3 regions of the Desulfofundulus sp. JL263-se genome follow, and region 2 is predicted to be linked to each of the others. Evidence: riboswitches for the same ligand, from Rfam matches in the RefSeq annotation. Region 2 holds a riboswitch; each other region holds the start of a gene.

Region 1 (9,897 bases), 880 kb from region 2:
GTCACCTCCTTTGATTACCATAATGTTTTATCCCGGTGGCGTATACTTAACTGAGTTGCCAGTTCATCATTTATTTTTTGTTCTATCTTATTTAGTTTTTGCATGTATTTGGCATACTCATTTTGTTTTAGTTTCTCCAAAATAAGTTTTTGCTTGTGGGCCTCAACGGCTTCTCGGCGGTACTTTTCAAGATTTTGGGAAGCTTTGCTGACTTTTTGCTCCTGCTGCGCGGCTTTTGCTTTTAAATATTCACGATATATAAAGGCATTTACCGCGTCAAAGGAGTCCGTGATAGTACTGGTTTCCATTGCTTCCTCCAGGTTTTGCCGGATTATTTCCAGTTTTTCCAGCTGGTTGAGATATTCCTTATGTGCCCTCGCCCGGGCCTGCGCTGCTTCCTGTTCCCTTTTCTCGCGCTGTTTGAGAACCGGTTCCAGGCGGAAGTTAAACCCTGTCATTTACTGTCTCCTTTCGGAACGAGATTAAACAAGCGTTGCAAGGTATCGTCATAATCGGAACTTTCGTTGAGGTCTTGCTTTAAAAATTCCATAATTGCATCGCGGTATTTTATGGCTTCATCTACCTTGGGGTTTGAGCCGGATACATAGGCACCTATATTTATGAGGTCTTCCGCTTGTTTGTAATTGGCCAGCAGTTCCCTTATTTTACCTGCCTGGAGACGGTGCTCTTCCGGTGTAATGTCGGGCATAAGACGGCTTACACTGTTTAATACATCTATGGCGGGGTAATGATTCTGGGACGCCAGTTCCCGGGAAAGTATTATGTGTCCGTCCAGTATTCCCCGGACCGCGTCGGCTACTGGCTCGCTCATGTCGTCCCCGTCCACCAGTACGGTGTAAAAGGCGGTGATGGTTCCCCTGGAGGAAGTGCCCGAGCGTTCAAGCAGGCGCGGCAGCAGGGCAAATACCGAAGGGGTATAGCCCTTGGTGGCAGGCGGTTCTCCCACGGCCAGTCCCACTTCCCGCTGGGCCATGGCAAAGCGGGTGATGGAATCCATGAGCAGCAATACATTTTTGCCCCGGTCGCGGAAGTATTCCGCTATGGCGGTGGCCACAAAGGCCCCCTTAAGGCGTACCAGCGCGGGCTGGTCAGAGGTGGCGGACACTACGACGGATTTGGCCAGGCCGGACTCCCCCAGGTCGTTTTCAATGAAATCCAGGACCTCCCGGCCCCTTTCCCCTATCAGGCCGATGACGTTAACATCTGCCTCGCCGTAGCGGGAAATCATGCCCAACAAGGTACTTTTACCCACCCCGCTTCCGGCAAAAATGCCCACCCTCTGTCCCCTGCCGCAGGTAAGGAGGGCATCAATGGCCCGGATGCCGGTGGAGAAGATCCCGGTAATGGGCTTCCGTTCCAGGGGGTTGGGCGGTGAATTATCCACCGGGAAAGGAGTCCCGGGGAAAACCTCCGTCTTGTCGGCCCCGGAAATGGGACTTCCCAGCCCGTCCAGGATTTGTCCCAAAAGGTGGTCTCCCACCTGTACTTTAAGGGAATTTCCTGTGGGAATGACCGGGCAGTCGGGATAAATACCTTGCAGGTTGTCCAGGGGCATCATAATGGTTTTGTTTTCCTTAAAGCCCACAACTTCTGCCTGTACAGGATGCCGGCGTCCGGGAACCACTATATTGCAAACTTCGCCCACCCGGGCACTTATGCCCCGCACTTCAACAGTGAGGCCTATCACCCGGGTTACCCTGCCTACAGTTCGGAGGACCCGGCTGTTTTTTACCTTCTCCCGCCAGGGGGTAAGGTCTATGCTGCCTGTCATTCGTTTTTTCGTTCCACTCCCAGGCTTTCCAGTATGGCTTCCCAGCGGGCCTCCAGGGTGGCCTCTACCTTTCCGTGTTCTGATTCTACAATGCAGCCTCCCGGGGTAATTGAATCATCACTTAATAAGTTCAGGGAAGCGTGGGCAGGCAATAACCTTTTTAATTCTTCAGTGTTTTTTTCAAAGGTTTCCCGGTCGGCGGGGTTAAAAAAGATGGTTATATATTCTCTGTCTTTAACCAGCTGCAGGGCTTCCCGGGCTATGGCCAGTACCGTCTCGGGGTCTAAGGAGAGCTGCCGGGCTAAAATTTTTTCGGCGATGTCCACGCTCAGGCCTATAATTTCCCTTTCCAGGGATCCGAGGGTTTTGTTCCTTTGTTCTTCGGCTTGTTTTAAAACCTGCCGGGCCCGGCTGCGGATTTCTTCGGCTTCGGCCCGGGCTTGTTCTATTCCTTCCTGGTATCCTTGCTTGTAGCCTTCTTCCCTGGCTTTTTCCGCCAGCTGCTTGGCCTTTTCTTCGGCTTCCCTTTGGGCCCGCGCCAGAATCTGCTCTGCTTCGGCTCTGGCCCCGGCAATAATTTGCCGGCCGATTTCGGAGTGATCCACTTTTTCTTGAGGTTCCCGCGGCTCGGGGAAATCATGGCGCAGCTGCAGGGTCACTTGATGTTTACTTTCCCCGTTTGGAGGGATGCTCCTTATAATTTTAGGTGAGAATGGCATCTTCCCCACCCCGGGCGATAATAATTTCCCCGCTTTCATCCAGTTGACGGATTATCTGGACGATGCGCTGCTGGGACTCTTCCACGTCCCGGAGCCTTACCGGGCCCATGTATTTAATCTCATCACGCAACATATCCGCGGCCCTCTTGGACATATTTTTGTAAATTAACTCCGCCACTTCCTCGTTGGAGCCCTTTAAGGCCCTGGCCAGATCCTTGGAATCCACTTCCCTGAGCACCCTCTGGATGGAAGTGTCGGGTAATTTTACAATATCTTCGAATACGAAAAGATTATTGCGGACATTTTCAGCCAGGTCGGGGTCCTTAACTTCCAATTCTTCCAGTATAGTTTTTTCCGTTGACCGGTCCACCCTGTTCAATATTTCAACCAGGGGTTTCAAGCCCCCTGCGGTCTCATCGTGGTAGGAAACCACCGACAGTTTTCGTTCCAGTACTTCCTCTACGTTTTTGATTATTTCCGGCGATACCCTGTCCAGCAGGGCTATGCGCCTGGCTATGTCGCCTTGAGTTTCCGGTGGGAGGGATGAAAGTACCATGGCCGCCTGCTCCGGGTGCAGGTAGGTCAGAATAAGGGCGATGGTCTGCGGGTGTTCATCCTTTATGAAATTGATCAAGTGCTTGGGATCGGTTTTACGTAAATTGCTGAAAGGCCTCTTTTTGATGGTTAGTGCAACCTTTTCCAGAATTCGCGTGGCCTTGTCCTTTCCCAGGGCCTTTTCCAGCATCTCCCTGGCATATTTCAGCCCGCCGGTGGCCACGTATTCCCGGGCCTGGACAAGCTGGACAAATTCATCAATAACGGCTCTCTGCACTTCTTTGGGAACACGGTCCATCATGGAAATTTGCTGGCTGATCTTTTCAATATCCTCGTCATGAAAGTTCTGTTTAAGAATTTTTGCAGAGATATCCGAACCGAGGGCGATAAGCAGGATTGCTGTTTTTTGCAGCCCGGTGAGCTGGGGAGCGGCACACACAAGTAATCACCTACTCTTTGAGCCATAGTTTAAGTATTTCTGCCACTTCCTCCGGCTTTTCCCTGGCCAGATCCCTTATTTTCTGTCTCTGATCAGGCTTGGGAGGAATAATGGGTTCGGGTTCCGGCGGAGGTGGTGGAGGAGGGGCTTCTTCCGCTGCTTCAGGGGGGCGAATCTTGCGCTTCCTTAGCCTGCGCACCAGCAGGAATAATATTAACAGGAGCAACAATGTGCCCGCGGCGATACCCCCGGCCAGCCACGGGTTAAGCCGGGGAACAGCCCATTTTTGTGCTGCCGGTGTTTTTTCCTGGAATACTTCCTGCAAGCTGGTATCAAAGGGCATACTGGAAACGGTGATCTGATCTCCCCTGGTGGGGTCATAGCCAACTGCGGAGGCGATAAGCCTCTGAATTTGGTTAAGCTGGCCGGTGCTGGGGGGGGTTCCGTCGGCGTCCTCCAGTACCTTCTGATCCACCACCACGGCCACGGAAAGGCGCTTTACCTCTCCCGGACTTTTGATCAAAGTTTCCTGGTAAACGTCCGTCTGGTAATTGGTAATTTGCTCTTCCCGGTTTAAATTTTCCCGGTTATCTTCTGTTATTCCGGGAAAAGTACTAAATTCACCGTCGGTACCGCCGAACCCGCGGGCGCCGCTGCTGGTGCCCTCTTCCGTTACCGTTTGCCGGCTTATTACCTGCCCGGGCCCGTAGATGGTACTGGTGGATTTCTTTTGGTCGAAATCCAGCTCCGCCGTGACCATGGCCACCGCGGCCCCCGGCCCGAAGATGCGGGACAACATCTGCTGGATACGGGTTTCCAATTGTTTTTCAAAATCCCTTTTTAACTGCTGCCAGGTGGCCGATTGCCGGGTGGTTATTCCCTCATTTTCACGCGCTAAATTATCGTTTAATATGTTGCCTTTTGTATCTATAATATGTACATTTTCCGGCTGCAAACCTTCCACCGCACCCGTAACCAGGTTTATTATCCCCTGTACCTGCTCCGGCTGCAGGCGGGCGGCGCTCTTCAGCCTGAGGACTATGGATGCCGAAGGTTTGGTTTCTTCTTCCGCAAAAAGGCTTCTTTCGGGAAGTACCAGGTGTACCCGTGCCTGTTCCACCTCGTCCAGCTGAACAATGGTGCGCCGGAGTTCTTCCTGTAATGCCCGCTGGTACCCTACATGTTGTTCAAATTCGGTTATGCCGAATTTTTGCTCGTCAAACAGTTCAAATCCCTTGTCCCCTCCCGGCAGGGCGCCGGAACTGGCAAGTTTGATACGGGTTTGATAGACCTGGTTTTCCGGAACTTCTATGGTTTTACCGCCGTTGGTAAGGCGGTAGGGAACATTCATTGATTCCAGTTCCTCCACTATGGAGCCTGCTTCTGCCGGGTCCAGTTGGGTAAAAAGAGGTGCGTAAGCGGGACGCAGCAAAATTTGGCCGAGAAAGGTCAATGTAATAAGAATTGCCGCGCCGGCGACAACGAATGCAATTTTGCGCTTGGTATCCTGAGCTTGCCACCATTCCCGCAACCTGGCAAGCAGGTTATTGGGATTCATTGGACCACTCCTAGATGTTTGGCGGGTATATTATATCTGCATGCGCATCATTTCCTGGTATGCTTCCAGCAATTTATTGCGCACCTGAACGGCAAGTTGCATGCTCAGCTTTGCTTCTTCCAGGGTAATAATAACCCGGTGCAGGTCTTGAATATCTCCAGTAAGGAATTGTTTGATTGCCCCTTCCGCTTCTTTTTGGGACTTGTTCAGGTTTTGCAGCGACTGGTTGAGCATCTGGGCAAAAGATTCTTTCTTCTTGGAAGAGGCAGCGGATTGTTTTTCCGCTAGCGTTACAGGTTGCGGAAGAATCGCATTTATATTCAACCTTTACTCTCCTTTCCCGGGTAGGGTAAGTTATTTTAGCCCCGGCTTATCTCCAGTGCCGCCAGCGCCACGTCTTTGGCTGCCTGCAAAGCGGTGACGTTAGCTTCATATGCCCTGGTGGCAGCCATCATATTGGCTATTTCATTGGTTATATTAATATTGGGGTAGGCCACGTAACCCGCCTGGTTGGCGTGCGGGTGAGAGGGGTTATACACCAGCCTGGGCTCATTTTGATCTTCGAGAATTTTAATTACTGTAACCCCTCCCGGCCGGTAACCGGTACCGGCCGGGCTGTGCTTTAATTCCCTTTTTAAAACCTGGGAAAACACCGGGACTTGCCGCCTGTAAGGGGGATTTTTCCTGTCTTCGGGGCGTCCGGTGCTGTTCATATTGGCAATATTGTTGGCTATTGTATCCAGCCACAACCGGTTTGCCGTCATTCCGGAACCGCTGATGTCAAAGGCATCGAGCAAAATTATTACCTCCCTCCCCGGATTACTTCACTTATTATAGACTTGCGCATATTGAAAATTTGCGCTGCGGTACGGTAAACAAGGGTATTTCTGGCCAGGTTAATCATTTCTTCGTCCAGATCCACGTTATTACCATTTGCCCTCATGGTGGTATTTTCCATTTTAACCACTTGAGGCTCCAGTTGGGACAGAGTTGGTATGTTGGAAATGTGCCGGGGGTGGCTGGTTAAGAGTCGCGGCTGTTTTTTGCTTAAGGCTTTTTTTAATTCTCCCTCAAACCTTACCTTTGATTTTTTAAAATTGGGGGTATTTATGTTGGCTATGTTATCTGCAATTACCTTTTGGCGTAAATTTGCCGCATCCAGTTGTTTAATTAAAGCCAGGTTAATTTTGTTGTTATTGAAAAACATGACCAATCACCTTTGGAAATAACTTTTAACTTAAATGGTTTACTACTGGTGATAAAGGCATTATTTTTCTTTACTTCAACAAAATGTTTGAACATCCTGCAAGATATTTATTATATTAAAAAATCCTCCGGAAAAGGCCAGAGGATTTTGTGTAACCTGCTTTTGCAGGGCAGCTGGCTGTCATAGGCTCAAGAGCCCTTAGACCCTCTAGCTTTGCGCCATTACCTTTCGGTAATTTTGCCTAAATATGTCGTTGTATACCATAGAATATTATATAGTTTACTGCCCAGGAAAAGTCAATTGATAATTTATTAAATGTTATCAATTTGACCTAAAAAAACAAAAACCCGCTTTAATTGCGGGCGTTTCTCAGGCTAAATCAGCTCATCCACAATTATTCCCAGCATTTCCTTGATATGGGCCACAATCTGTAATATCTTGTCCGGGGGGATTTTCCGGATTACCTCTTTGGTTTCTGAATTTATTACCGAAATCTGCATTTCGCCGCTTTCTTTGTGCAGCTTAAACCGGAGTTCCGTATTATAGGTCATCATGGTTTTATTTAACTGCTCTATTGCTTGTTGTAGCTGCTGCTCGGAAGGTTTTTCCCTTTGACTGGTTTCCGGATTATTAAATGCTTCTATTTTTTTCCGGAAATTCTGTCTTAATTGAGGACTATCGGGAGATTTCCGAAATTGAGTAACACCGGAGGGGGCTGTGCCCTGGATTTTCACTCTTTCACCTTCTTTAAAATGCTCAACTTATTTTTTCTTATCCACAAAAAATCCCTGTACCTGCCGGGGTGATTTTGTATATGTTTTGACTGAAAGTTTCCCGGCCTGTAAAGATTTCATGCGGTCGAGCAGCCGGGACATGAACTCTTTAAACCTGGCCCGGTTGTCATCATTAATCTTACGCGCTTCTTCCAAAATTTCCGTGATATCGCTTATCATATCCTCCATGACGGCATAGAGTTCCCGCCTGCCGCCCGTCTTGTCGAGCTTTTCTTTTAAAAAAGGTATTTTCCGGTCGATTTGGTCTATCATGTCAATGTATTTTTGTCTCTCATCCAGCAAATCCTGCAGGTATTGTATAAATTTTTCGCCTGTGGTGTCCCTTGTTTTAAGCGCTTCAGCCTGCTTGCGGGTTAAATCCAAAATTTGCAGGGCCAGCGCCTTTTTTTCTTCCATTAACTCAAATAAATTTTGCAATATATTATCCCTGTCCGCCATCGCATTTATCCCTTATTTTCTTCCACCAGTCTGTTTTACGGCCTGTCCCCAGGCGTCCCGCAATTCTTCTACCATTCCCAGCACTTCCTCCAGGATGACTTTATCCTTTTTGATATTTGCTTCCACCAGCCGGCGTTTCATATAATCATAAAGGCTCATAAGATTATTGGCAATTTCATAGTCGCGGTTTAATGTATCCATAAGGTAAGAAATGATATCCTGTGCCCTTATGATGGCATTACTGGCCCCTTCAATGTTTTTATCGTCAATGGCCATCATTCCCTGCCTGATAAACTTTACGATTCCGTTATAAAGGGCAAGGGTCAATTCTCCCGGCGATGCGCTCTTGATGGCGTTTTCCCGGTATTGCTGGTAAGGGTTGGCGTTCATTAATTTTATACTCCTTTCTAGCCCATGCCCAGGCCCAGCTGCTGGGCCAGCCACAGGCTCTGCTGGTTCATCTGCTGAATGGCCTTTTCCATGGCGATAAACTGCCGCCAATAGCGGTCTTCCAGCTGTTCCAGGCGTTCTTCCCTGCGCTCTATCTCTTCTTGTATGCGTTCGATTTCCTTGCCGATGAAGCTGTTGTCCACCAGGCTGTAGTTGTTGTCACTGCCGGCCTTTTCGGAAATCCTTTGCATGGCATTGTTTACATCTTCATAAAGCCTCCTGGCAATGCCCATTTCGCTGTAGTCTTCAGAATCGTGGGTGAACAGTTCCATTACAGCCTGGGGGTCTTTTTCAATGGCGTCGCGCAGCTTTTCTTCATCTACCACCAGCTTGCCGGACGTATAATCCGCCGTGGTGGTGATGCCTATGTCGGCCAGGCGGTCGTAGTCAGGGTTGCTGGTTGGAACCACTGCCGACATGGTAAAGCGCATTTTAGAAAATATGCTGTATAAAATGGGGTCGTTGCGCAAAAGGCCGCTGCGGGCCTTTTCAATCCACCTGTCAATCTGGTCGTCGGTAAGCTTTTCCCTCTGCTCGTCGGTGAGGGGCATGTAGTCCCGGTAGCGCGGCTCGTGCAGTTTATCGCTGATGGCCTCGATGACATTATTGTATTCGTTTATGAAATTAACAATGGAATTGAAGACGGCGTCGGTGTCGCTGGTGATGGTGATGTTGACGTCGGTACCCGTGTCGTCTTTTAATTCCAGCGATATGCCATTGACAGTCACATTGTTGGTGGAACTGGTGAGGACGGTGTCCCCGAAGGTGAAGCTGGCGTCCTGGCCCTTTTGATTGGCAGGAAGATTCGCATAATTAGGATCGGTTTCGGGTTCATCGATTTTAAAACCGCTGGTTTTAAGTAATAAACCTAAGACGTTACTGCCGTCTGAACCGGTAGCATCTGATAAAAATCCGCTACTATCACTGATTACGTTAATAAATTCGTATTTTCCAGTTGATTCGGTGGTGAGGAAAAACCTGTTTAAAGTGGAGTCGTAACTTGCTTTAATGCCGAGGTCGGCACTATTTATCTCGGAAACTACTGTGTAAATGGTATCCGAGCCCGTATCGAACTCAAAGACTTGACTGCCTTTGCTTCCCTGCAGTTCAAAGCTTATGGTTCCGCTGAGGCCAAACTGCTCTGCCAGGGTTTTCGTGCTGCCATCCTCATTCTTTTCGTCGGCTAATCCAGACTGGCTGCCCTTGAAAACACCTGCTGCCAGCTGGCTTATGTTTACGATATAAGTTCCCGGTGCGGCACTGGGGTTTGCCGTGGCCGTAAGCACGCTTTCATCGGAAGAGGATGCTTTCTTGGCCAAATAAGTGGACTGCAGCTTCATATCAAAAACAATATCCCGGAAGCTGCGCAACCTGGTATTTATCTCCCGGTAATCTTCCTGTTTCCACTCCAGGATCTGTTTTTCCTGTTCCAGCTTCTGCACCGGTGCCCGGTGCGCCTTCATTAACTCTTCCACAATGGAATCTATATCCATCCCGGAGGCCAAACCGCCGATACGTAGATTGGAGAACATAATAACCCTCCCTAGCGCCGTCTGCTAATAACTTATTCGGCACAAAACATCTAAATATTTAGTACTTGAAGGGGAACTTTTTTAAGAAGGTTTTTAAGGGCCAGGCAGCCCGGGTACTTGCTTGACTTGTCTAACTTTTAAAGATAACATAATTTTGTGGAATACATCAATAACCTCCATGCCGCCTGCGGAGCAGCAGGTGGCGCAAGGCTTTCATATAAAAAACCTGTGGAGGTGGTATTGATGCAGAAAAAAAACAGCAAAGCAGCAGTCTTTTTCTTAACAATTTTAGTAATATTGGGTCTAATGGTGAACCCCTTTTCTGCCCAGGCCCGCACAGGTTTGGAACTGTCGACGGATTATCCCGGAATTACGATTACACCGGGAGAAGATCTTACCTTCGACTTGCAAAT
Region 2 (9,897 bases):
CAGCGGCACTTCCCGCCATTTAATCCCCTTACCATAACGGATGATAATCTTGGCTTTCTGCTAGGACAAAATAACATCTTCCTTCTTAAGGTAAACACCTTCGGACACCCGCAGCCTTCCTTGGAGTATAAGCATGATTACCGCAGCATCCCTGAAAATATCATACTTCTTTGAGATAGCCCGCAATAGCTGCAGCTGTTCCTTCTTTGATAACCATTTCGCTCTCCTTCTAGGCCATGCTGGCAATATCCTCCTTTTAATAGCCCATTTACAAAATACTAAGGGCTACCATTGCTTTATTATAAGTGGCTGGTTTCTTATTACTCATTAAGCAAGCGTTTATACTTGCTAAACTCAACGGGTGTAAGGCAGGAAGGGGAGAAGACTTCTCCCATTGATTTTCATACCAGAGAGAAAATAGACTCACCTGCTGGTCTTTTTGTCGGTGCTAATTAAGTATTGTTCAAATTCCGTTAACCGCTCCGGGGTAACTGTATCCATACCATTATCCCTCTCAAGCTTGTGTATCTATATTTCCAGCAGATTTGGTTTCGCTTATTCCGCGAAATGAAAAATACTCTGTAATTATAGGATTTAAAGCTTTATAAAATGGCAAAAAAGTTCTAATTCTTTGCAGGAAATTTATATAATGTATAGAAATATTGAATTATTAGAATAACTTACCTTATTAAGCAGTATATGCCAACACATTTCAACAATATTTGGCATTATGACACCTAGTACCTTTACACTGCTAAATATATCAAGTTTACTTTCGCCATCTTATTGTATATTCTTGTTAGCTTTATTTTTAAAAACCGGGCAAACCGGTCGAAAGACCGGGACGCAAAGCTATGGGCCTAAGGCTTTGAAAGCTATGGCTGCCAAGCTGCTTAAAGAATGCTTGATTTTTAATCAAAAGCGGCCATAAGCAGCATGGTCGTTTTTTCTGCTTTTAGTGATTACTAAAATAAAATACCTAACCCAACAGGCTCCTTTCCTATAAATGACAGAAAGTTTGTTCTTTCTAAAAAAGATCGAGCAGCTACCCTTGATATGGAGCCCTGCACCCATGTTTATAGGGGCCAGCGCAGAAGCCATCGCTTTGCTTTGCGGCTCCCATCAAATAGAGTAATAGGTTACATATGCCTCAAAAGAGCAACTCATAAATAAATTAGGAAGGTGAGAAAAAAATGTCTGCAGCCCTGTATAGTTTTATATTCGGTAAAATGACAGGCTTAAATATGACTTCTGGGTTAATGTCCTTACCAATGGTCGGAGATACACTTGGCGACTACTGGGTTGGCGATATCTTTGGTGACAAGTCATTCATCGTGCAGGAAAACCTTGATGGCAGTTATGACATAATCGACGCGCTTGGTAGCCAAGGAAGTATAATTGCCGGTTCTCTTCAGCGTAATCATTTCGGTGGATTTGATTTTTATGAGGGAAGCAGCGTTTTGGGACATAAAATTGGCAGTTCACGTCCTAATGTTTTTGGAGGAGAAACTTTTGAAAGTGCAGATGGTGGGATAGAGCTTACATCCATGCCAAATGCCATGGGCGGGCATTCAGTGTTCCAAGACGGTCACCTCGTCTTTTCTTCGGCATCCAATGGGATGGGGGGCGAAACCGTCGTGTCCGAAAGTTCAAACCATGCCGATATCGAATACCCAGAAGTGGATTTCATAAGGGATTTTAGCCCTCTGGGCCACGTAGAAAATATGAGTACAAGTTTAGATTTCTCTGAGGTGCACGACATTCTTGAAGGTCTTGATGCCATAGATGGTGTCAGCAGCGGCCTCGATATTTTCGACTTGTTCTAAATGTTGGGGGGTTAATATGAAAGTAAGCTATGCACAACTTGAAACTTACTTTCGCCAGCCAAAATCGCAGTACCGCGACCTGGAAAATCACTTGAAACAAAAACTGCCTTCCAATATTTTTAATTACCTTGCAAAATATATCCCTGCAAAGGCCAGTGCAGATGTAAAAAAAGCGATAGCACCGATAGAATCAAGGCTTTCAAAGCTTGTTAAGTTAGAGCGAGAGGCTAAACGTGAAGATTGCACTCTTTCCTTTAAAGAGCTCATGGAGACATATTTCCGTGTGGCAAACCCAAAAGAGCTTGCCGAGGAAATAGAGCAGTTATTTGACTTTACACACCTACTAAATGAATATAAGGTACTCCTTGATAGTCTAGCTAAAAACCTCCCGGACAAAAGATTAGCTCAGCGGTACTGCTTTTCGGATAAACTGGCGGGACTCCTGCGGTCTTCGATGGCTATACATTCCAAAGAGCTTGCAAGTAAGCTGAGGGAATTAACAATAAGTATGCATCAATTTGTTGAGACTACCCGGGAAATATCTGCACAAAAGGATGTAAAAAAAGTAGCAACCGTGGCAGGTTCTATCCTTGGGGCCATTGCTATTCCCATTCCCTTTGTTGGAGGGCGAATAGCCAGGGGGATTATTAACGAAGCATTTGGTCATGATAGAAAACTGGTTAATGCAGTAAATAATATAGATAATAGAGAGAAAGAATTCATAAAACAGCTAAAACAATTTCTTAACTTCTATGAAGAAGCCTACAAGCTTACTTTATTGACCTTTTTCGGCGGGCTAGCGGAGAAGCTCACAGAAGACCTCCCGGCCCTTGGGTTGGAGTTCAAAGGTGTAGACCTGGAAAGTAAGCGGTTTTATATAAATCTTGTGCCGAAAGCACAGAATCAAGTCCAAAAATGGTTTGACTATATATCAAATAACATTTCGAAAATGCTTAGTAATAATGAGTTAGAAAAGGCGTCAACTGCTATATCTGAATTGTATGAATATGTAACTAATTTTCATCCAGTTGCTCGGGTAAAAATAAACGGCAGGAGTATAGGATACTTTACAGCAATTTATTATGCTGCTGTACTGGTTAAGTCAGCCGAAAAGGATTGGAACAGCGGCAAGCGTAAAAAAGCGGTAGATAAATACCTCTATATTTTCTCTGACTTGAGCCATGCTCTTGAGTGCAGTGACCTTAAGAGCATATGTTCTCTAACTCTGGAAGATATTGCAGCGAGAATTATAGCTTACGCAGGTACCCCGTCCGTAAAGACAGTAGAGGCTGATTCGCTGTATAAGTCCCTGCTGAACTTCACTGCTACCAAGTACAACGAGCTAAAGGAGGGCAGGGAGGAATTTCCAGGTGAGCAGCTTTCGGACGGTTTTTTAACCCTTATCTGGGTCCTTGCTACCTACCTTAAAGAGAATGGGCGTTTCTGGCCTGAAATCAAATCTATACATACTCTGATTAACCGCTCCAGGGCTGAGGCTTTTAAGGCTGTGGTCCGTAATCGAGAACTAAAACAGCTGCCGGGAGACTTTTACCGACAGGTAAGAAAAGAGGTAATAGCTTCTGTAATCCAAAAACTTATCTGGGTTACGGGTGCAGCAGGTCTTGCCACGGTGATTTATTATCTTATAAAGTAACGGAGTTGATCTCCTATGCTGGAGTTACTGGCGAAAATACTAGCAGTGGGTCTGATTGTGGTGCTGGGCATTCTCCTACTGTCATACGCCTGGCCGATTTTGGTGCTTATCCTGGTGTATTTTATGGTAAAAGCTTTGTGGAGTGCTTTGTAAGAGAGGGGTTTTACCCACGGCTGGTACTCTAACATTTAAGCATTTTCTACTAATATTACATACAGGAAGAAGGGCTTATAAAAAAGGTGGGTTATCCTTTTGCCGGAGGTATGCGAGTGTAAATACAATTTCACACTAAATCTGGTGCTTATCGCAGATGGGATCTCCTAAAGTACCACAAATGGTAGAACAGTGAAGGTTATCCTTAGGGCTAAAAGAAGAAAGAAATTTCTTTGGAGTGTCTATTTAACCATGCCGACTCCTACGACAACATAACTAGTGACCGCCCTTGCCGCAAGGCCATGTCCCATGATGAAACCGTAGCCGAACTTAAGAGGTATGCCGGTATTCAGTTTAACCTATAGTTGGTAATAGAAGTTTATACGGTGCTTGAAAACAGAAGACGGTTAACAGATAAATGGAAGCCTTTTTTATAACATGTGATATTAGCTTTTATAGCAATCCTTTTTCCTTAAGGCTAGTGAAGACGCCATCGCCGATTATAACACGATCCAGCATTCAATACCTAGGATTTCACCGGCCTCAGCTGACCGCCGGGTTACATCAATAATATCCTGACTACTTGGAGTAGGGTCCCCGCTGGGATGATTATGCACTAGAATTACTGCGGCAGCGCTGTTTTTAATCGCAGACTTAAAAAGCTCTCTGGGATGGACGGCTGATGAATTTAGCGTGCCTATCGATATCGTTTCAATTTTAAATATCCGGTTTTTGGTATTTAACAATATAACCCGGAAATGCTCCCTATCCAGAAACCTCATCTCATTCAGTAATAAGTTGTAAGTATATCTTGTGGGGACCGTACATACTTTACTTCTGTATTTATAGTAAAGGCGTAAAGTTAAAGGGCGCCGCTGTTATTAACGGCGCCCTAATGGCTTAACAAATACTGATATTTTCTTTGGATTCGAGCACATTAGAAGCCTTAGTCCTTTTAATAAATTCAGCAAGTTGGCTACGTAATACAGAAAGCCTGACATTTAATAACTTCTCATATTCCAAGGCCCGCCGCTGTATGTCCTGGGCCCGGTTGGCCATGCGCTGTACGGCTTCAATGTTAATGTTCTTGTTAGTTGAACTTAACTGTTCAGCGAGTTCGGCTACCATTTCATCCAGTTCAGCACCAAGTTCCGAATTTACGCGCCGGGCAACCAGTTGTCGCTGTTCTGCGGTATCTACAATAGGTATGAGGTCCATACAGCATTCCTGGGTAGTGGAATAGGGTTTTAGGTCTTGCAGCAACCCCTGTAACCCAAGGAGTGTACCGTGAGCCCTTTTGGGGATGAATTTTCCCTGGGAGCGGGGAATGATTCTCACCGGGTTTGTGGAGCGAATAACCTTGTTGACGATATTACGAATGGTGTCCCGGGTATGGTAGTTTACGTATTCGTTAAAGGTGGTAACAGTTTGTTCCAGTATCTTTTGGTAGTCCAAGTCGGTTAAAAAGCCATTCTTACATTGTATCCCCATGGATTCCTTTTCTCGATTAAAGACCATCTTACCAACAGTAGCATATTCCAAAACTTCATTCCTCGTATCCACGACCTCCCGGACTAACAGCCGAACTATTTCTTTTATATCACTTTTAACTTCTCTCACCATGAGCCTTGCGGTGTACTGCCTGCCCTGCCAGTTAACGATTACGGTTTTTTGTGCTGATGCCGTGGCCCGACGGAAAGCATCACAAGCTCTGATCTCATTAGGTAGAAATTCCTTTGGTAAGCCGTGTTTATGCCATAGCTTGGTCAGGTCGGCCTTGTGTATCCGTAGTTCAGGGATAGAGTGAAATTCCAGGTAGCCTAGCAGGCAGTCGGGATTTAATTGAATGTTCTTGTTAGAACTGACAGCAATAATAGACATGACATTCACCTCCGTAAAATGTTAGGGACGGGCCCCTTTAACCAGGCCCGTCCCGTAGTAGCTTATAAGGTAGAAATTAACCTTTCAGCGACATCATCGTTTAAATCCGCCAGGTTGGAGATTAGTATTACCTCATCCGAAAATTCCTGGACAGATTCAATATCCTTGCCGTCGGTGTCTATTAGCACGGTAATAATAATAAACTCCTTTTGTGCTTTTACCCGGTTAATTTGAACCAACAATTCTCCCGGAACCCTACATTTCCCGTCTGTTATAAATACTACGTCAGCATGCTTAAATCGGCTGGTGTTAATAAGTTCCAGGCTTTTCTCAAGTGGAAAAGTAAAGGAAGTTCCGCCACCTGGGAACGTTTCGGCCACGTCAATTAACGAGCTTGGGTCCCATGTTCCGCGCGGAATAATCCAGGTGCCCACCAACTGGCTGTTAAATAAGATACAGGCAAAATCCCGTTTCTCCCGCTGGGCAACCTCGGCCAATGCCACCACCATAGCTTTGGACCATTCCTCTGGTTTTCCTCGCATGGACCCAGAAACATCACAGCATACCACCATCGGCCCGTGGCCCATGGGAGAGGTACCGTCACACCGGTATTGAATTAATTCCCGCTGGTGATAACGACGGTAGAAGTCTTTCCGGGTTACATTATTGGCTAAAAGCATCATTTCTGAGGGAAATACCTTTTCCAGGTCATTCCCCACTGATACTTCTTTAATACTAGAGCCATCAACACCTTTTTTCATACACTTAATTGCCACCTGCCGCAGCCTTCCTACCAGGTCAGTAAGGTGCTTTAGCTTGGGGCTGCTGCGTAGTCTTTCCAGAGCTTTTTTCTTACTTTGATAACTGATACGGGCGTTAGGATTACCTGGCTCGATACACCAAGTTTTGCCCATTTTTATAGTTTCTTCAACTTCTTTACGGGCTGACTTGCATACATCATAAAGCTCGCCCTGGCTGACATTTGGCATTTTCTTAGCCACTTCAGGGTTAATGTTGCAGGTACCAGTATCTTGCTGTTCATCATCACAAGTAGGGTGGTTGCCGCCTTGATTATTATTTAGCTGCTCTAACTTTCCCAATATCTTTTCAACCAGAACTTGGGTCCCCAGGCCCGTCCCTACGCTATCCAACCGGGTCATGGAATGCAGGCGCTTGAAGTCCTCGTTTTCCATCATGGCAACCAGTATCCGTTTGTTCGGCAGGTATTCCGGCTTGATAACCTCATCGGGATTTAATTCCGGGTTCAGCTTAAAAAGGGCAAGGTATATGTCTTGGGCAAGGTTATCAAAAGTGGCCAGAGAGTTTTTACCCCTGACCACTATTTCTCTCAGATTTGGTGAAAAATCCAGCATGTCTTGGTAAAGGTCGGCATCATACATCTCCTGCTTAATGACCTGGGTTTTATATCCGGGTTTCTGGGATAAACCAAATAAATTGGGAATATTCTGAGCCTCAGCCATATTATTACCTCCTAAAACGGCGCTTGTAGCTCGTCATCTTCTCCGGGGTCTCCAATCCCCAAACATTCACGTAACATCTTTTGGTTTAACCGGTGAACCCGGGAACGGACATATAAAATCTCAGAGTTATCAAATCCGGCTTCCCGGGCCTGCTTGGCCAGTTGCGTTAGCTTATTCATAATTTCTTCATAATGCACTTTGGCTTCTATGGCCTTGTTAGTCTTTTCTGTGCGGTCTTCAATATCTTTCACTGACTGGTGGATTTCGGCTATGCGTTCCTTTAATTTCTTAAGTTCCAATTCGTAGGGATTTACTAGCTTACCGATTTCTTCTTCGATCACATCCAGTTCTTCCAGCCGCTGCCATAATACATGGGTGATGGCCCGGAAATCCGATAATGCCACCCGGTCTCTGTTATTTAATGCTGCCTCTGCCTGTAATACTTTCATAGAAGCAACGGCCCGGCGGTCGGAAATAGTTATACCGTGGTTAATTTCTAATTCCCGCAGCAGCTTTTCAAAGGTACGATAAACCATGTCCGGTATGGCTACTGTGTTTATATAAGAGGAAAGCATCTCCAGTTCCGAAATGGTAACCGTGGTTTTAGGATGCTGTTTTACCGGGTTTGCCCGCTGGGAAACGGTCATTTGCAGCATCTTCACCCGGTTTGAAGGGTCCTTAATCCTATTCACTTGATGTCGGAAAAGCAGGCGGTCATATAGGGCTGAGAGACTGTCATCGTCAAGCATCTCATTTGAGGCCGCTACTAAGGTTCGTAGGGGAACCGGCACTGGTTTGCCATCATTATGGAAGATACGTTCATTTAGTATAGAAAGCAGAATATTAAGCACCGGCTCATTGGCCTTCCCGATTTCATCGAGGAATACCACATGGGCGTCCGGTAGCATGTTAGTTGACTTACGGATAAATCTATCCTGCTCCATGGCCTTAATTGAATAGGGGCCCAGCAGGGCGGAGGGGTCTGTGGTTCTGTTCAATAACCATTCAAAGAAACGCCCGCCTTCGATATGACTGCAGCAGGCCCGGGCCAGCATACTTTTTCCACTACCCGGAGGTCCGGCAAGAAATAGGTGTTCACCTATGCACAGGGCCCGGATAAGGTCTTTAATAACCGTTTCCCGTTCCACAAAAAAGGCATTTAATTCTTGCTTTATCTTCCTGAGCTTTTTTACTGTATTAAAGGCAGCGGTGGATATATGGTTATCTTCTGGGACTACGGCAAAACTAGATTGGCCACCCCTGTTGGGGGTGGCCAAATTATCAACTCTCATCACTGATCTCATCACTCCCTTTCTCTTTTACTGATGGCGGGTTCGCACTGGGCCCGTATTCATCATCTTCGGTTAAAGGATGACCGCAGTAGGGGCAATTGGTGTTGCGGAGTTTAGAAAGGGGAGAGGCGGAAACACTCCATTTACCGCATTGACGGCAATAAGTCCAGTACATATTTATTTCCTTCTGCAAGTTAAAGTAATAATATCTACCAATTTAAAGGTGCCCTTGCTGATTAGCTGAATGGTACTCAACGCAACGGCCAGGATGGTTCTAAGGCTGAAATCAACTAATGTTCTCCAGTGCTCATGGGTTAAAACAGTGGCTTTGTTTTGTTTCCAAGCCAAGCAAAATCACCCCCTTGGAATTAATAAAGCCCTGCCCGGTGGCATTTAGCCAACACCGGGCAGGGCGGTGTTTAGTTCTTAAGCAACGTGGTCCTGTTTCATACTGTCGCGCAGCTTCTTAACAAAGGCCTGTAGGCGCTCCGCTGAAGTGTTTTTAATGCCTTGGATAAATTCCGTAATCTCTTCATGGTTAAGCTCAGCCGGGTTATTTTTATGATACTTAAAATACAACAGCAGGTTAGTATCTTGCCGGGATAAACCTTTACTGGCAGCGGCTTCATAAATATGTTCAGCTGCAGGTGTGTTGTTTTCACCTTGCTGCTGGGATTTTCCGTTAAAAGGGTGATGATTACCAGTAGTCTCAACAGGACTGTCACTAAAAGAATCCCCCTCATCCAGTTCATCACAGAACTGGGTTCCAAATCCTGCAAGGGCCAATGCCCGACCTATAGCCTGAGTTTCAGCTTTTTCCGTATAATCCTGAAAAGCGGAGGCCAGTACCTGGCGTCTTGCTTGCGCGAGGCGTTTACCTCCGCTAGAAGGGTCGCTGTCATATACGATAGCCTCTATCCGGGCCAAATGATCAGTTACAGCTATTTCCCGGGTTTCAATAAAGCCTTCGGGATATACCTGCCGGAACCAGACAATCCGCCATTTCACGTCCAGGTACTGGTGCTCTTCGGTTACCCATTTATCCTTGCCCGTACTTGGATCTTTTACTTTCCGCCTCCTTATTATTGTGCGTAAATGCTGGGTTGGGTTAAATTTGTCAGTCACGATTATCCCATCCTTTCTTTATTTTATTTAAATCCTATTTAAGGGCGGCCTCGTTATACTGGGGCCGCCCTTAATACCATCTTCTAACGGTTTACCTTAGATAAGCGTAACTCTGCATGCTTCAAGCTGGTGTAGCGGCATAAAAAAGCGGCCACTTTACGTGACCGCACCTTTACCTTCAGTTCTCTATTGGGGCCCAGGAAAACCGGGATTTTATATTGCCGCCCTTTATACCTAACCTTTATAACTGCGACTAGGCTTTCTACCTTTAGCGGCTTTCCTGACCAGTTGATGTTTACTAAGCTGAGGCCTAATTCTTTGGCGGATACCGGAGGTAATTTCCAGTACCACGCATTCCGGTTTACGTGCTGTAACAGTACTTGTTTGGTAGGAACTTGACTGTTATCAGTATAGAAGGACATCTTTTCCTCATGAATTGTCTCGTCTGCTGTTTCTGTGACCGATGACCGGTTATTTCCCAGAAG
Region 3 (9,897 bases), 720 kb from region 2:
TAATAGTAAGAGACCTTTTTCGGAGGTTAAAATATGGCTCAAAAGATACTGGTGGTTGACGATGAAAAGTCCATAGTCCGGCTGGTGACATTTAACCTGGAAAAAGAGGGGTTTACCACCTTAAAGGCCTATGACGGCGAAGAAGCGCTGAATATTATCCGGGATGAGAAGCCTGACCTGGTGGTGCTTGACATCATGCTGCCCCGGGTGGACGGCTTTGATATTTGCCGCCGCCTGCGCCAGGAAGGCATAACGGTGCCCGTTATCATGCTTACTGCCAGGGACCAGGAGATAGATACGGTGTTGGGCCTGGAACTGGGGGCCGATGATTATATTACCAAGCCCTTCAGCCCGCGGGAACTGGTGGCCCGGGTGAAGGCGGCGGAAAAGGGAGAAGATGTTGTGGTATGGGTGCGCGATACGGGAATCGGCATACCCCCGGAAGACATAGACCGGGTTTTTGAAAGGTTTTACCGGGTGGATAAAACCAGGAGCCGCGAACAGGGCGGTACGGGCCTGGGGCTGAGCATCGCCAAACACCTGGTGGATCTCCACGGCGGCACGGTGGGCGTGAAAAGCAAGCCCGGCCAGGGCTCCCAATTTTTCTTCACTTTGCCGAAAAAAGCGAGAGGCCGGCGGGGATAATTCCCTACCGGCCTCTCGCTGCTTAATCTATTATTTAACGGGGAGGTAGCCTAATTCTTCCACAATGGCCTGCCCTTCGTCGCTGAAGCCGAAATCCAGGAACGCCCTGGCCAGGCCCCCGGGCTCACCGATGGTATACATGTTCAAATCGCGAACGATGGGATATTTGCCTGATTTTGCCGCTTCCACGCTGGGCTTTACCGGCTTTCCCCCCTCCTTGCTTACAGATACGGCCTTCACTTTCTCATCCAGGAAAGCGAGCCCCACATAGCCGATGGCATTTTCCTCCTGAGCCACCGAGCTGGCCATGGCGGCGTTGGAGGCAGTCCTAGTTTAAAAGTTTGTTGAGGGGGTTTAGGTTATACAAAAAATTGAGTTTGGTAACAATTTGAAGAAATCATGAATATTGTATAAATACAGCTGTAGAATGAGCGGGAATAGTTTAATTTTCTGTTGCAGGGTGGTTAAGCCGGCTTTTGTGCGAGGTGTACTATAAATATGCATTTATATAAATACCCGTATCATAAACTTGATTCAAAAGATAATAATCCGGCTGATAATAATCAAAATAGAGAAATTGACCCGGAAATAATTCAATTATTCATACGAATTTTTTTTGCCGCTGCAAGGGAAATTTTGAATTATTTTGAAAATAAAACCATTAAAAATTTAGGCCGCAAGGAGGCCTTGACCTTTCATGGGAAAAGAAAAGTTTGACCTGATAAATCGAAAAATTAAAGGGAATGAGGATAAAGGGAAGTCATCTATAGATGCCAATCCTTTTACATTGTTTTTGATTCTTATCCTGCTAATTCTGAGTTTTGACAACCAGGCAGGAGCCGGGAAGAAGAAGTGCCTTACTCGTTCAATTCGAGCATTTCTCCGGTAATCATATATATTATCCACTCGCTGAGATTGGTGGCGTGATCCCCTATGCGCTCCAGGTGCCGGGCAGCCAGCAGCAAATATGTGGACTGCCGTATGTTTTTAGGGTCATCCGTCATTAGTGCCAGCAGTTCCCTGAATATGTTATTGTAAAGATGGTCGATTTCGTGGTCCTTTTCGGCAGCCTTTAATGCCGGTTCCCGGTCTTTGTTAACATAGGCCGTCAAGTTTTCATTGATCATTTGTCGCGCTATTTCCGCCATGCGGGGCAGATCGATCAGCGGCTTTATATGGGGTTCATCGCTCAGGGTTAATACGATTTTGGCTATATTGCAGGCGTAATCGCCCATTCTTTCCAGGTCGGTATCAATTTTAAGGGCCGTGCTGATAAATCTGAGGTCCCCGGCCATGGGCTGCTGCAGGGCAAGAAGCTGCAGGCATTGCTTTTCAATTTCCAGTTCCAGCTTATCAATTTTTTCATCGTCCATTACCACTTTTTCCGCCAGGTTCCGTATCATGTTTTTTCAGTGCCGTCATGGCCAAGTCTATGGCTCTTTCCACCAGGTTGCCCATCCGCAGAATGTTGTTCCGCAGCTGGTTCAGTTGTTCTTGGAAGGATTCCCTGACCATTATAAAAAAACGCTCACCCCTACTTTAGTAAATTTCTTTTGAGACATCATAAACTTATTGTAAAGATTGTAAAGAAGGTTTTTATTTTATGTAAAAGGCGTCCTTTAGCGCGCCAATAAACGAAAAAAATTCCCTCCTCGATTTGTTCTTGTTTTTATCCGGGCCCGAAGGTCCGGTTTTTCTTTGCCGTTACATGGACGGTATTCAATATATTACAAAACCCGGCATGTAACACCGGATGACGTTTTTGAATAATATGCAAAATAGAGCCAAAAGATGGAAGAGGGGTGGTTTTCAACCAAACATAAGCTTACAAAATAAGAATGAACCGGAGGAATAACATGGAACTTAAAATCGTGAGGGTAAATAACAGTGCCGCCATGGAGGCGTTTCTGGAAGTACCCTCCCTGGTTTACGGGGAAGGGGCCGTCCCACCCGCGGCAAGCAGCGCTGCCACCAGGGTGCGCTTTATGCCCCTGGCAAACCCGGTGCTGCAGCACGTGCGCTTTGCCAATTTTGTTGCCCTGGACGGGGACCGGCCGGTGGGGCGGGTAACCGCGTCCATAGACAGCTTGAATCCCAGACCGGAGGAAGGATTTTGGGGCTGCTTTGAGTGCATTGACAGCCCACCGGCGGCTAAAGCGCTCCTCGGGGCGGCGGCGGAATGGCTCAGGGAAAACGGCAAGCAGGTTATGATTGGCCCGGCCACGCTGAATACCAACGAGCAGGTGGGGTTATTAATAAAAGGCTTTGACCGCGAACTCCAGAGGGAAATACCTTATAATCCCCCTTACTACCAGAATTTAATAGAAGAAGCGGGGCTTACCAAAATTCACGATTTGGAATGTTTTAACTGGGAACTCCCCGAATCCCTCCCCGAAAGGCTGGAGCGGGCTAAAAAGCCGCCGGGTGTTGTTATCCGTTCCGTGAATTACAGGGCACTTTTCAGGGAAGCAAAACTGTTGCAAGAAATATTTAATAAAGCCTTCTCCAAGATGTGGGGTTTTATTCCAATGACTTTCAATGATGTCCGGGGATTTTTAAAGAACGCGTCTTCTTACGTCCCACCCGATTTATTCATTATTATGGAGGTAGAAGGGAAGCCGGCCGGCATGCTTTTTTCCATTCCTTACAAAAAACCACGCAAGGATGGCAGCGGGGGGAAAATAAGGCTGGCTATCGGGGGGGTAGTGCCTCAATTTCAACACAGGGGTCTTCACTGGCTTGTGTTGAAGGAGTTTTATAAACGGTGCAAAAAATTGGGCTTTACCGGAGGGGAGGCGTCCCAGGTGGCTGAAAGCAACAGTGCTGTAAAAAGAAGAATTATCAAGCCGGTGTTCGGGGGGGAAATTATCAAGCTTTACCGGGTTTACAAGCAGGACCTTAACTAAATTAATTCCCAAAATTTTGTTTAAATTTTTCAAGACAAGTAACATTTTGTAATACGGGTGCATATTTTTAGTACTGTCAAAAGACAAAAACAAGGAAAGGAGGAATATAAATGGCATTTGGCGGAGCATTTCCGAATTTTGACGGAGCGTTCATTCTCTTCTTGATCCTGATTCTACTGGTGTTCGGCATGTTTCCCTTCTTCTATCCTGTTGCCAGCAAGTAGCCTGCTAATTAAACAATTAAAATATTAAGGAGGTTATTTAATATGCCGTACCCTTATTTTGACGGTGCCTTCATTCTCTTCCTGGTCTTGATTTTACTGGTATTCGGTATGCTTCCCTTCTGCTTTCCCGTTGTTGATAAATAGCTCCAATTAGACAGTTAAAAAGTTAAGGAGGTTTTTTATATGGGTTATGGCGGGGCATTCCCCAACTTTGACGGGGCGTTCATTCTTTTCTTGATCTTGATTCTGCTGGTATTCGGTATGCTTCCCTTCTGCTTCCCTGTTGCCAGTAAATAACACTAAAATTATAAATTAGCCAGCATTTCCATGGGATAAGGATAGAAACCCATTCCTTATAAGGTTTTGGGTTTCTATTTTTTTTACTCCCGATATGATATAAAAAGTGAGACGCCCCGTAAAAGGGGCGTTCCGCGGAATGAGACATAATTATTCTTTTTCCGCTTCTTGCTGCTCAACCCCTAAGATGGGGAAAAAGAACCAGGGGAAAAGAAACAGCCAGGGGAGAATAAAAAGCCAGGGGAAGAAGGGGAATCCCATGGTTTTGGCAGGCTTGCTGCCGGGTCTTCCTACAGGTCCGGAACCGTAACCCATAGATAAAATACCTCCTTAAATATTAAGTTTTTATTACTGGTTTTACAATATTCGGCTGTGAAGGAAAAGGTTACATTAAGCAATAAAAAATTTTTTGAAAAATTAAAATATCCGGGAACAAAATATCCCGGATATTTTTAGCAATCACCGTTCACATTACGGGATTTTTCTCTGTTTTCTTTATAACTTATATTACATTTGAGTTCTTTCCCCGGCTTGGGCCGCTTCTCAACTCCGGACCCGGGGGGCGGCGAATCGTTTCCCTGTTTCTTTACGCCCTGCGGCGGGATTCTCCCGCCGTAATTGGCCCCGATATTCAGCATCCCGCTCAATTCTTTTATTCCCATGGCGCCGATATTGTTGTTTAATTCTACTTTATCAACCTCAATTTTTTCCACGTAGAGCTGTTCTATTACCAGGGGGCATTCAGGCTTTTTTCGTTCCAAATCCCGTACTTTTTCTTCCAGCCTGCGCAACCTTTTCTCGATATTTCTGCGATCACCGCAAACTTTTTGTGCTAAATGCCCCAGTAAGCTTTTAAGTTTTTTGATCGTGCCACAGGACATAATTATCCCTACATTTATTTTTTATTCTATTTTTATGTTCTGCGCGGCAGCGCGTGGATCGCGGCGTAAGCGCACTTCAAGCAGCCCGTTGTTGAATTTTGCCGAAACCCCTTCCCCGCTTACAATTTCCGGCAGCTGAATTGTCCGCTCAAAGGGCCCGTAAAACCTCTCGGCAGTTATACTGGTATGGTTTGGATAGGGGGGCCGGACAACTCCCTTTATTCGCAGGCGGTCTCCTAAAACAGTAAGTTTTATGTCATCTTTATTTAATCCCGGTATTTCTATTAAGACAATAATTTCTGTTTGGTTTTTAAAAACATCGGCTCGCGGGAAATTTGATTCTGTCGCGAGCATTTTCCAAAAACCGGACAAAAATTCATTGTTAAATATCTCCGACCAGAAATCTTTACCGTACATTTTTTGGGCAAATTCCTGCCAGCGCAGTAATTTATCCATATCCAATTAACTCACTCTCCATCAGCGGGAGGGGCTCGCAAACATTGACCGGGCCTTTTGGAAACTGTCATACATGGCGTCAATGCCTTCCCGCATGGCGGCCAGAGTGCGATAGGTTTGCTCTGAAAAATCTTTTAAAAATCGCAGCTTTGCACCGGCCTGGCTGTCAGTACTGAGTGTGAGCAGAATGAGAATTAAAAATAATGTGAAGGGGTTGATATTATTGGGCAATTACCCACCCTCCTTCCACCGCAATGAATTTTCTACTTATTGTATGCGGCGGCAGGAAAAAGGTGAAAGGCGTTCTACTTAGTTGATTTATGATTATATTTATCGAAGTTTTGTACAAAGAACTTTATAATTTTTATAATATTATGGTATTATTACTAATATAGTTTTTTTTACTAAAACTTAAAAACCGGGCAAACCGGCCGAAAGGCCGGGGCGCAAAGTCATGGGCCTAAGGCTTTCACGCTATGGCTGCCAGGCTGCTTAAATATTGTGTTTAAGCATAAGGGCCATAGTGTATCTATGGCCCTTATGCTTATGTATCGGGGAAGGAGGGGGTATTTTAAAGGACTGGTCGCGTAGAATTTCATGCAGGGGGAGAGGAGTTTAATTTTCACACTGTTCAAAAAAAGGGGTAGATATCATGTTTAACAGCATTAAGACAAAATTGTCACTGATTTTAATATTGGTTACCGCACTGATTTTAATATCCTTATCCTGGCTGAACTATAACCGGGCGGCCTCCATTTTAAAGGCTGAAATTACTGAAGCCGCCTCCAACGGGGTCCGGCATAATGCCGAAGTGGTCACTAACTGGTTGAAAGGTATTGAAAACGAAGTGGTCACCCTGGCCAATACACCGGCCATAAAGAGCATGGACTGGGAAAGACAATACCCGGTTTTAGAAAAAATTGCCCGGCGCCACTCTGATTATGAAATGTTTGTGGTGTCGGACAGCACCGGCAGTGCCCATACCACTACCGGTGGGGATACAATCTATGACATATCTGACCGGGAATATTTTCAGGAAGTGATGCAAACCGGCAAGATCGTTGTTTCCGACCCTATTATAAGCAAGTCCTCGAAACAAATGGTAGTGGCCATAGCCGCTCCCATTTATCAAGATAACGATAGTTTGTCACCGGTGGGTTTGTTGGCAGTCACGGTTACCCTGGAGTATTTACAGGATCTGGTCAGGGGAATGAACATAGGGGGCCACGGTTATGGTACTATAATTAACAGTGATATGACCATAATTGCCCACCCGGATAAACAGTGGGTGAATAATAAAAAGATATGGGAACAGAGTGATTCCCTGTACGAGCTGGGAAAGAAGGCGGCGGCAGGTGAAGAGGGGTACGGCCGGTATATTTTCCAGGGGGTAAGTAAAGAAGCGGCCTATGCTCCCATAAAAATCGCCAACTGGTCCATATTCCAAACGGCCAATACCGCCGACGTTATGGCGCCCCTGGCCCAAATTAAAAGGATATCAGTACTGTTTACCCTGGGTGCCGTCATAATAATGTTGCTCATTTCTGTTATCATTGCCACTTACATTGCCAGGCCCATAGTTTCTCTCAGCAAAATAGCCGGGGCTGTGGCCCAGGGTGATTTAACTCAGAAGGTCGATACGGGACGCGGCAGGAAGGATGAAATCGGGAACCTGGCCGCAGCATTCCAGGAAATGGTAGAAAACCTGAAATCCATGATTACCAGCGTCAAGAAGAGCTCTGAGAAGCTGGCCTCCCACGGCCAGGAACTGGCTTCCACCAGTGAAGAGGTGAGCGCCACCGTGGAAGAGGTGGCCAGTACCACCAGCGAGGTTGCGGCCACCTCCGGTCAGGGAGCGGAAAATGCGGAAACCGCGGCAGGGGAGTCCGAGCAGGTTCGCCAGGTGGCGGAAGAGGGCAACCGGGCCGTGCAGGAAACGGTGGAAAAAATCAATTCTATCGCCCGCTCGGCACAGACCGTTGCCGCTGCCGTCAAAAACCTGGGAGAACAGTCCACCCAGATCGGGCAGATCATCAGTACCATCACTGACATAGCGGACCAGACGAACCTCCTGGCTTTAAATGCCGCCATCGAGGCGGCCCGGGCCGGGGAACACGGCCGGGGATTCGCCGTTGTGGCCGAGGAAGTTCGCAAGCTGGCGGAGCAATCGGCCGGGGCGGCGAATGAGATTACAGGTTTGATAGAAAAGATACAGGTAGGTGTGGGAGAGGCCGTTACGGCCATTGACCACAGCGTGGCGGAAGTGAACGAAGGGGTGCAGGTGGCCAATAACGCCGGAGCCGCCCTGGAGGAAATTATTAAGGCGGTGGAGAAGAATACGACGATGATAAGAGACGTGGCCGCCGGCGCCAAACAGGTCAGCGAGGGTGTGCAGCAGCTGTCCGCCTCCAGCGAACAGATTACCTCTGCCGTCCAGCAGGTATCCGGCGCGGCTCAGGAATTGGCCAACATTGCCGAAGAGCTGCAAAATACGGTGGAGAAGTTCAAGGTGGACGAGACCGGGCCGGCAGATTCCGAACCTTCAGGGGATGATAAAGAGGAGGCTTAAAAAAATGGCGGAACAAGAGCAGATTGTGGTGTTCGGATTGAATAAACAGAAATATGCCCTGCCGATTCAGCATGTATCGGAAATTATTCGCATGATGGATATCACACCGGTTCCCAATACTGACTATTACTGCAAGGGCATTATCAATCTCAGGGGGTCGATTGTTCCGGTAGTAAGTTTAAATTTGCGCCTGGGGATGGAAGAGGGCGAAATTAATAATGATTCCCGGATTGTGGTGGTGGAAAAAAACGATATTAAATTAGGGCTTATAGTTGACAGCGTCTATTCAGTGGCCCGGTATTCGGAAGATAAAGTGGAAGCACCGGAATCTTTGAATTCTGAAGGTCAGTTTATTAAGGGGGTTGTTCACCACGGAGAAGATATTATACTGCTGTTAGATTTGGATAAAATAATTATAAATTGATGATAACCGGGCAGAGCCCGGTAAATTTTTTCTCCCGCGCGGGTCTGTATTGTTGACATTTTTTCCAATTTATTGTACTATAAATTGGAAAAAATTATATAATTAATCAAAGCTTTAATTAAAAACATTTATTTTATTTCTTGATCATATTATTATGCTGGGCAATAGTTTTTCCACTGTTTGCGCAATTGCAATTGCAGGGAAAGATTATTGGTCAGCATTTTTTATTACCGGGGTGATCAAGTGAGAATAGCCATGTTACACTGGGCCTTCCCGCCGGTTATCGGCGGGGTGGAGTCCCACCTGGCCATACTGGGCCCCGGCCTGGCGCGCCGGGGATGGGAAGTGTATATGCTGGTGGGGAGTGCGGAAGGGGTTCCCGAAAGAGAAGAATACCGGGGAGTATATATAGAAAGAAGTCCCTTGATGGACTTGAACCGGCTGCCCGAAGATATTTCCGCCCTGGAAGGAGATATCCGGCGCCTGCTGGTGAGGTTTGTAAAGGACGTAAAGCCCCATATCATTCACGCGCACAACTTCCATTATTTCAGCCCGGTACACGCCGGGATTCTCGGCGAAATAAAAAAAGAGACGGGCATTCCCCTGGTGCTCACGGCGCACAATGCCTGGAACGACGTCCTGTGGAATGAGTGCTGCCGCCTGGCCGGACAGTGGGACGGCGTCATTGCCGTGAGCGGCTATATAGCCTCGGAATTAATTCGCCACGGGTATCCCCGGGACCGTATCCGGGTGGTGCATCACGGTATCGGGCCCGAGTGGCTGGATACCGGGGCTGCGGAGAAAGAATATCCCGGGCTGGCAGGGCGCCGGGTTATTTTTCACCCGGCCAGGATGTGCTACGACAAGGGTTCCCATGTGGCCGTTAAAGCTCTGGAATTGATTGCCAGGGAATATCCCGATGTGGTACTGGTAATGGCCGGGACGAAAAACATGGTGGACCGGGAGCACCGGCGGGAAGAATACGTGTCGGAGATTATGGAGCAAATTAAGTCTGCGGGCCTGGAGGATTTTGTTTACGTGCGCCACTTTCCCTGGAAAGAAATGCCTTTTATGTACCGCCGGGCGGAGTTTTGCATATATCCTTCCTGTTTTCAGGAACCCTTCGGACTGGCCCTGCTGGAAGCCCAGGCCTGTCACAAACCCCTGGTGGTAAGCCGGGCAGGCGGGATGCCGGAAATAATCCGGGACGGAATAAACGGCTTTTTGGTGCCCATGCATGACCACCGCCGGCTGGCCGACCGGTGCTGCCGGCTGCTGGCGGACCGCGGGCTGACCCGGGAAATGGGCGCCAGAGGACACCGCCTGGTGAAGGAAAAGTTTACCGCCGAATCCATGGTGGCGCGCACCGAAGAAGTTTATACAATGGTTGAATGGTTGCACCAGACCAATTAACCGAAAGGAATGGTAGCTTGTCGGAAGAGTGGTATATTTCCCCCGATGACATTAAAAACATCACTGAAGTTTTAAAGGAAGG

Evidence for each region. A riboswitch is a leader RNA that binds a small molecule or an ion and turns the genes downstream of it on or off. The one in region 2 is predicted to bind cyclic di-GMP.
Region 1: linked by a shared signal. The riboswitch ahead of flgB (flagellar basal body rod protein FlgB) and the one ahead of ACX4JR_RS13435 (hypothetical protein) in region 2 are both predicted to bind cyclic di-GMP.
Region 3: linked by a shared signal. The riboswitch ahead of ACX4JR_RS01165 (methyl-accepting chemotaxis protein) and the one ahead of ACX4JR_RS13435 (hypothetical protein) in region 2 are both predicted to bind cyclic di-GMP.

Annotation. Positions count from the first base shown of each region.
Region 1 covers NZ_CM149993.1:1,719,364-1,729,260, reverse strand. The annotation lists gene ACX4JR_RS08805 (flagellar export protein FliJ) at 15-458, opposite strand; gene fliI (flagellar protein export ATPase FliI) at 455-1,792, opposite strand; gene ACX4JR_RS08795 (FliH/SctL family protein) at 1,789-2,511, opposite strand; gene fliG (flagellar motor switch protein FliG) at 2,495-3,505, opposite strand; gene fliF (flagellar basal-body MS-ring/collar protein FliF) at 3,516-5,063, opposite strand; gene fliE (flagellar hook-basal body complex protein FliE) at 5,094-5,387, opposite strand; gene flgC (flagellar basal body rod protein FlgC) at 5,423-5,866, opposite strand; gene flgB (flagellar basal body rod protein FlgB) at 5,866-6,270, opposite strand; cyclic di-GMP riboswitch class I at 6,436-6,522, opposite strand; gene ACX4JR_RS08765 (flagellar protein FlaG) at 6,645-7,004, opposite strand; gene flgN (flagellar export chaperone FlgN) at 7,032-7,502, opposite strand; gene fliS (flagellar export chaperone FliS) at 7,515-7,892, opposite strand; gene ACX4JR_RS08750 (flagellar hook-associated protein 2) at 7,910-9,484, opposite strand; gene ACX4JR_RS08745 (COG1470 family protein) at 9,728-9,897, shown strand, end outside.
Region 2 covers NZ_CM149993.1:2,595,728-2,605,624, reverse strand. The annotation lists gene ACX4JR_RS13440 (hypothetical protein) at 61-246, opposite strand; cyclic di-GMP riboswitch class I at 812-897, shown strand; gene ACX4JR_RS13435 (hypothetical protein) at 1,194-1,826, shown strand; gene ACX4JR_RS13430 (hypothetical protein) at 1,843-3,480, shown strand; gene ACX4JR_RS13425 (hypothetical protein) at 3,496-3,633, shown strand; partial or broken gene radC (RadC family protein) at 4,087-4,459, opposite strand; gene ACX4JR_RS13415 (DUF6744 family protein) at 4,534-5,514, opposite strand; gene ACX4JR_RS13410 (vWA domain-containing protein) at 5,577-6,995, opposite strand; gene ACX4JR_RS13405 (AAA family ATPase) at 7,007-8,287, opposite strand; gene ACX4JR_RS13400 (hypothetical protein) at 8,277-8,462, opposite strand; gene ACX4JR_RS13395 (hypothetical protein) at 8,465-8,635, opposite strand; gene ACX4JR_RS13390 (hypothetical protein) at 8,714-9,412, opposite strand; gene ACX4JR_RS13385 (hypothetical protein) at 9,496-9,897, opposite strand, start outside.
Region 3 covers NZ_CM149993.1:213,423-223,319, forward strand. The annotation lists gene ACX4JR_RS01115 (response regulator) at 34-645, shown strand; gene ACX4JR_RS01120 (PstS family phosphate ABC transporter substrate-binding protein) at 676-954, opposite strand; gene ACX4JR_RS01125 (hypothetical protein) at 1,144-1,362, shown strand; gene phoU (phosphate signaling complex protein PhoU) at 1,503-2,018, opposite strand; gene ACX4JR_RS01135 (hypothetical protein) at 2,008-2,160, opposite strand; gene ACX4JR_RS01140 (hypothetical protein) at 2,502-3,551, shown strand; gene ACX4JR_RS01145 (hypothetical protein) at 4,223-4,387, opposite strand; gene ACX4JR_RS01150 (hypothetical protein) at 4,525-4,953, opposite strand; gene ACX4JR_RS01155 (Hsp20/alpha crystallin family protein) at 4,975-5,409, opposite strand; gene ACX4JR_RS01160 (hypothetical protein) at 5,431-5,640, opposite strand; cyclic di-GMP riboswitch class I at 5,821-5,905, shown strand; gene ACX4JR_RS01165 (methyl-accepting chemotaxis protein) at 6,062-7,978, shown strand; gene ACX4JR_RS01170 (chemotaxis protein CheW) at 7,983-8,402, shown strand; gene ACX4JR_RS01175 (glycosyltransferase family 4 protein) at 8,613-9,815, shown strand; gene ACX4JR_RS01180 (amylo-alpha-1,6-glucosidase) at 9,833-9,897, shown strand, end outside.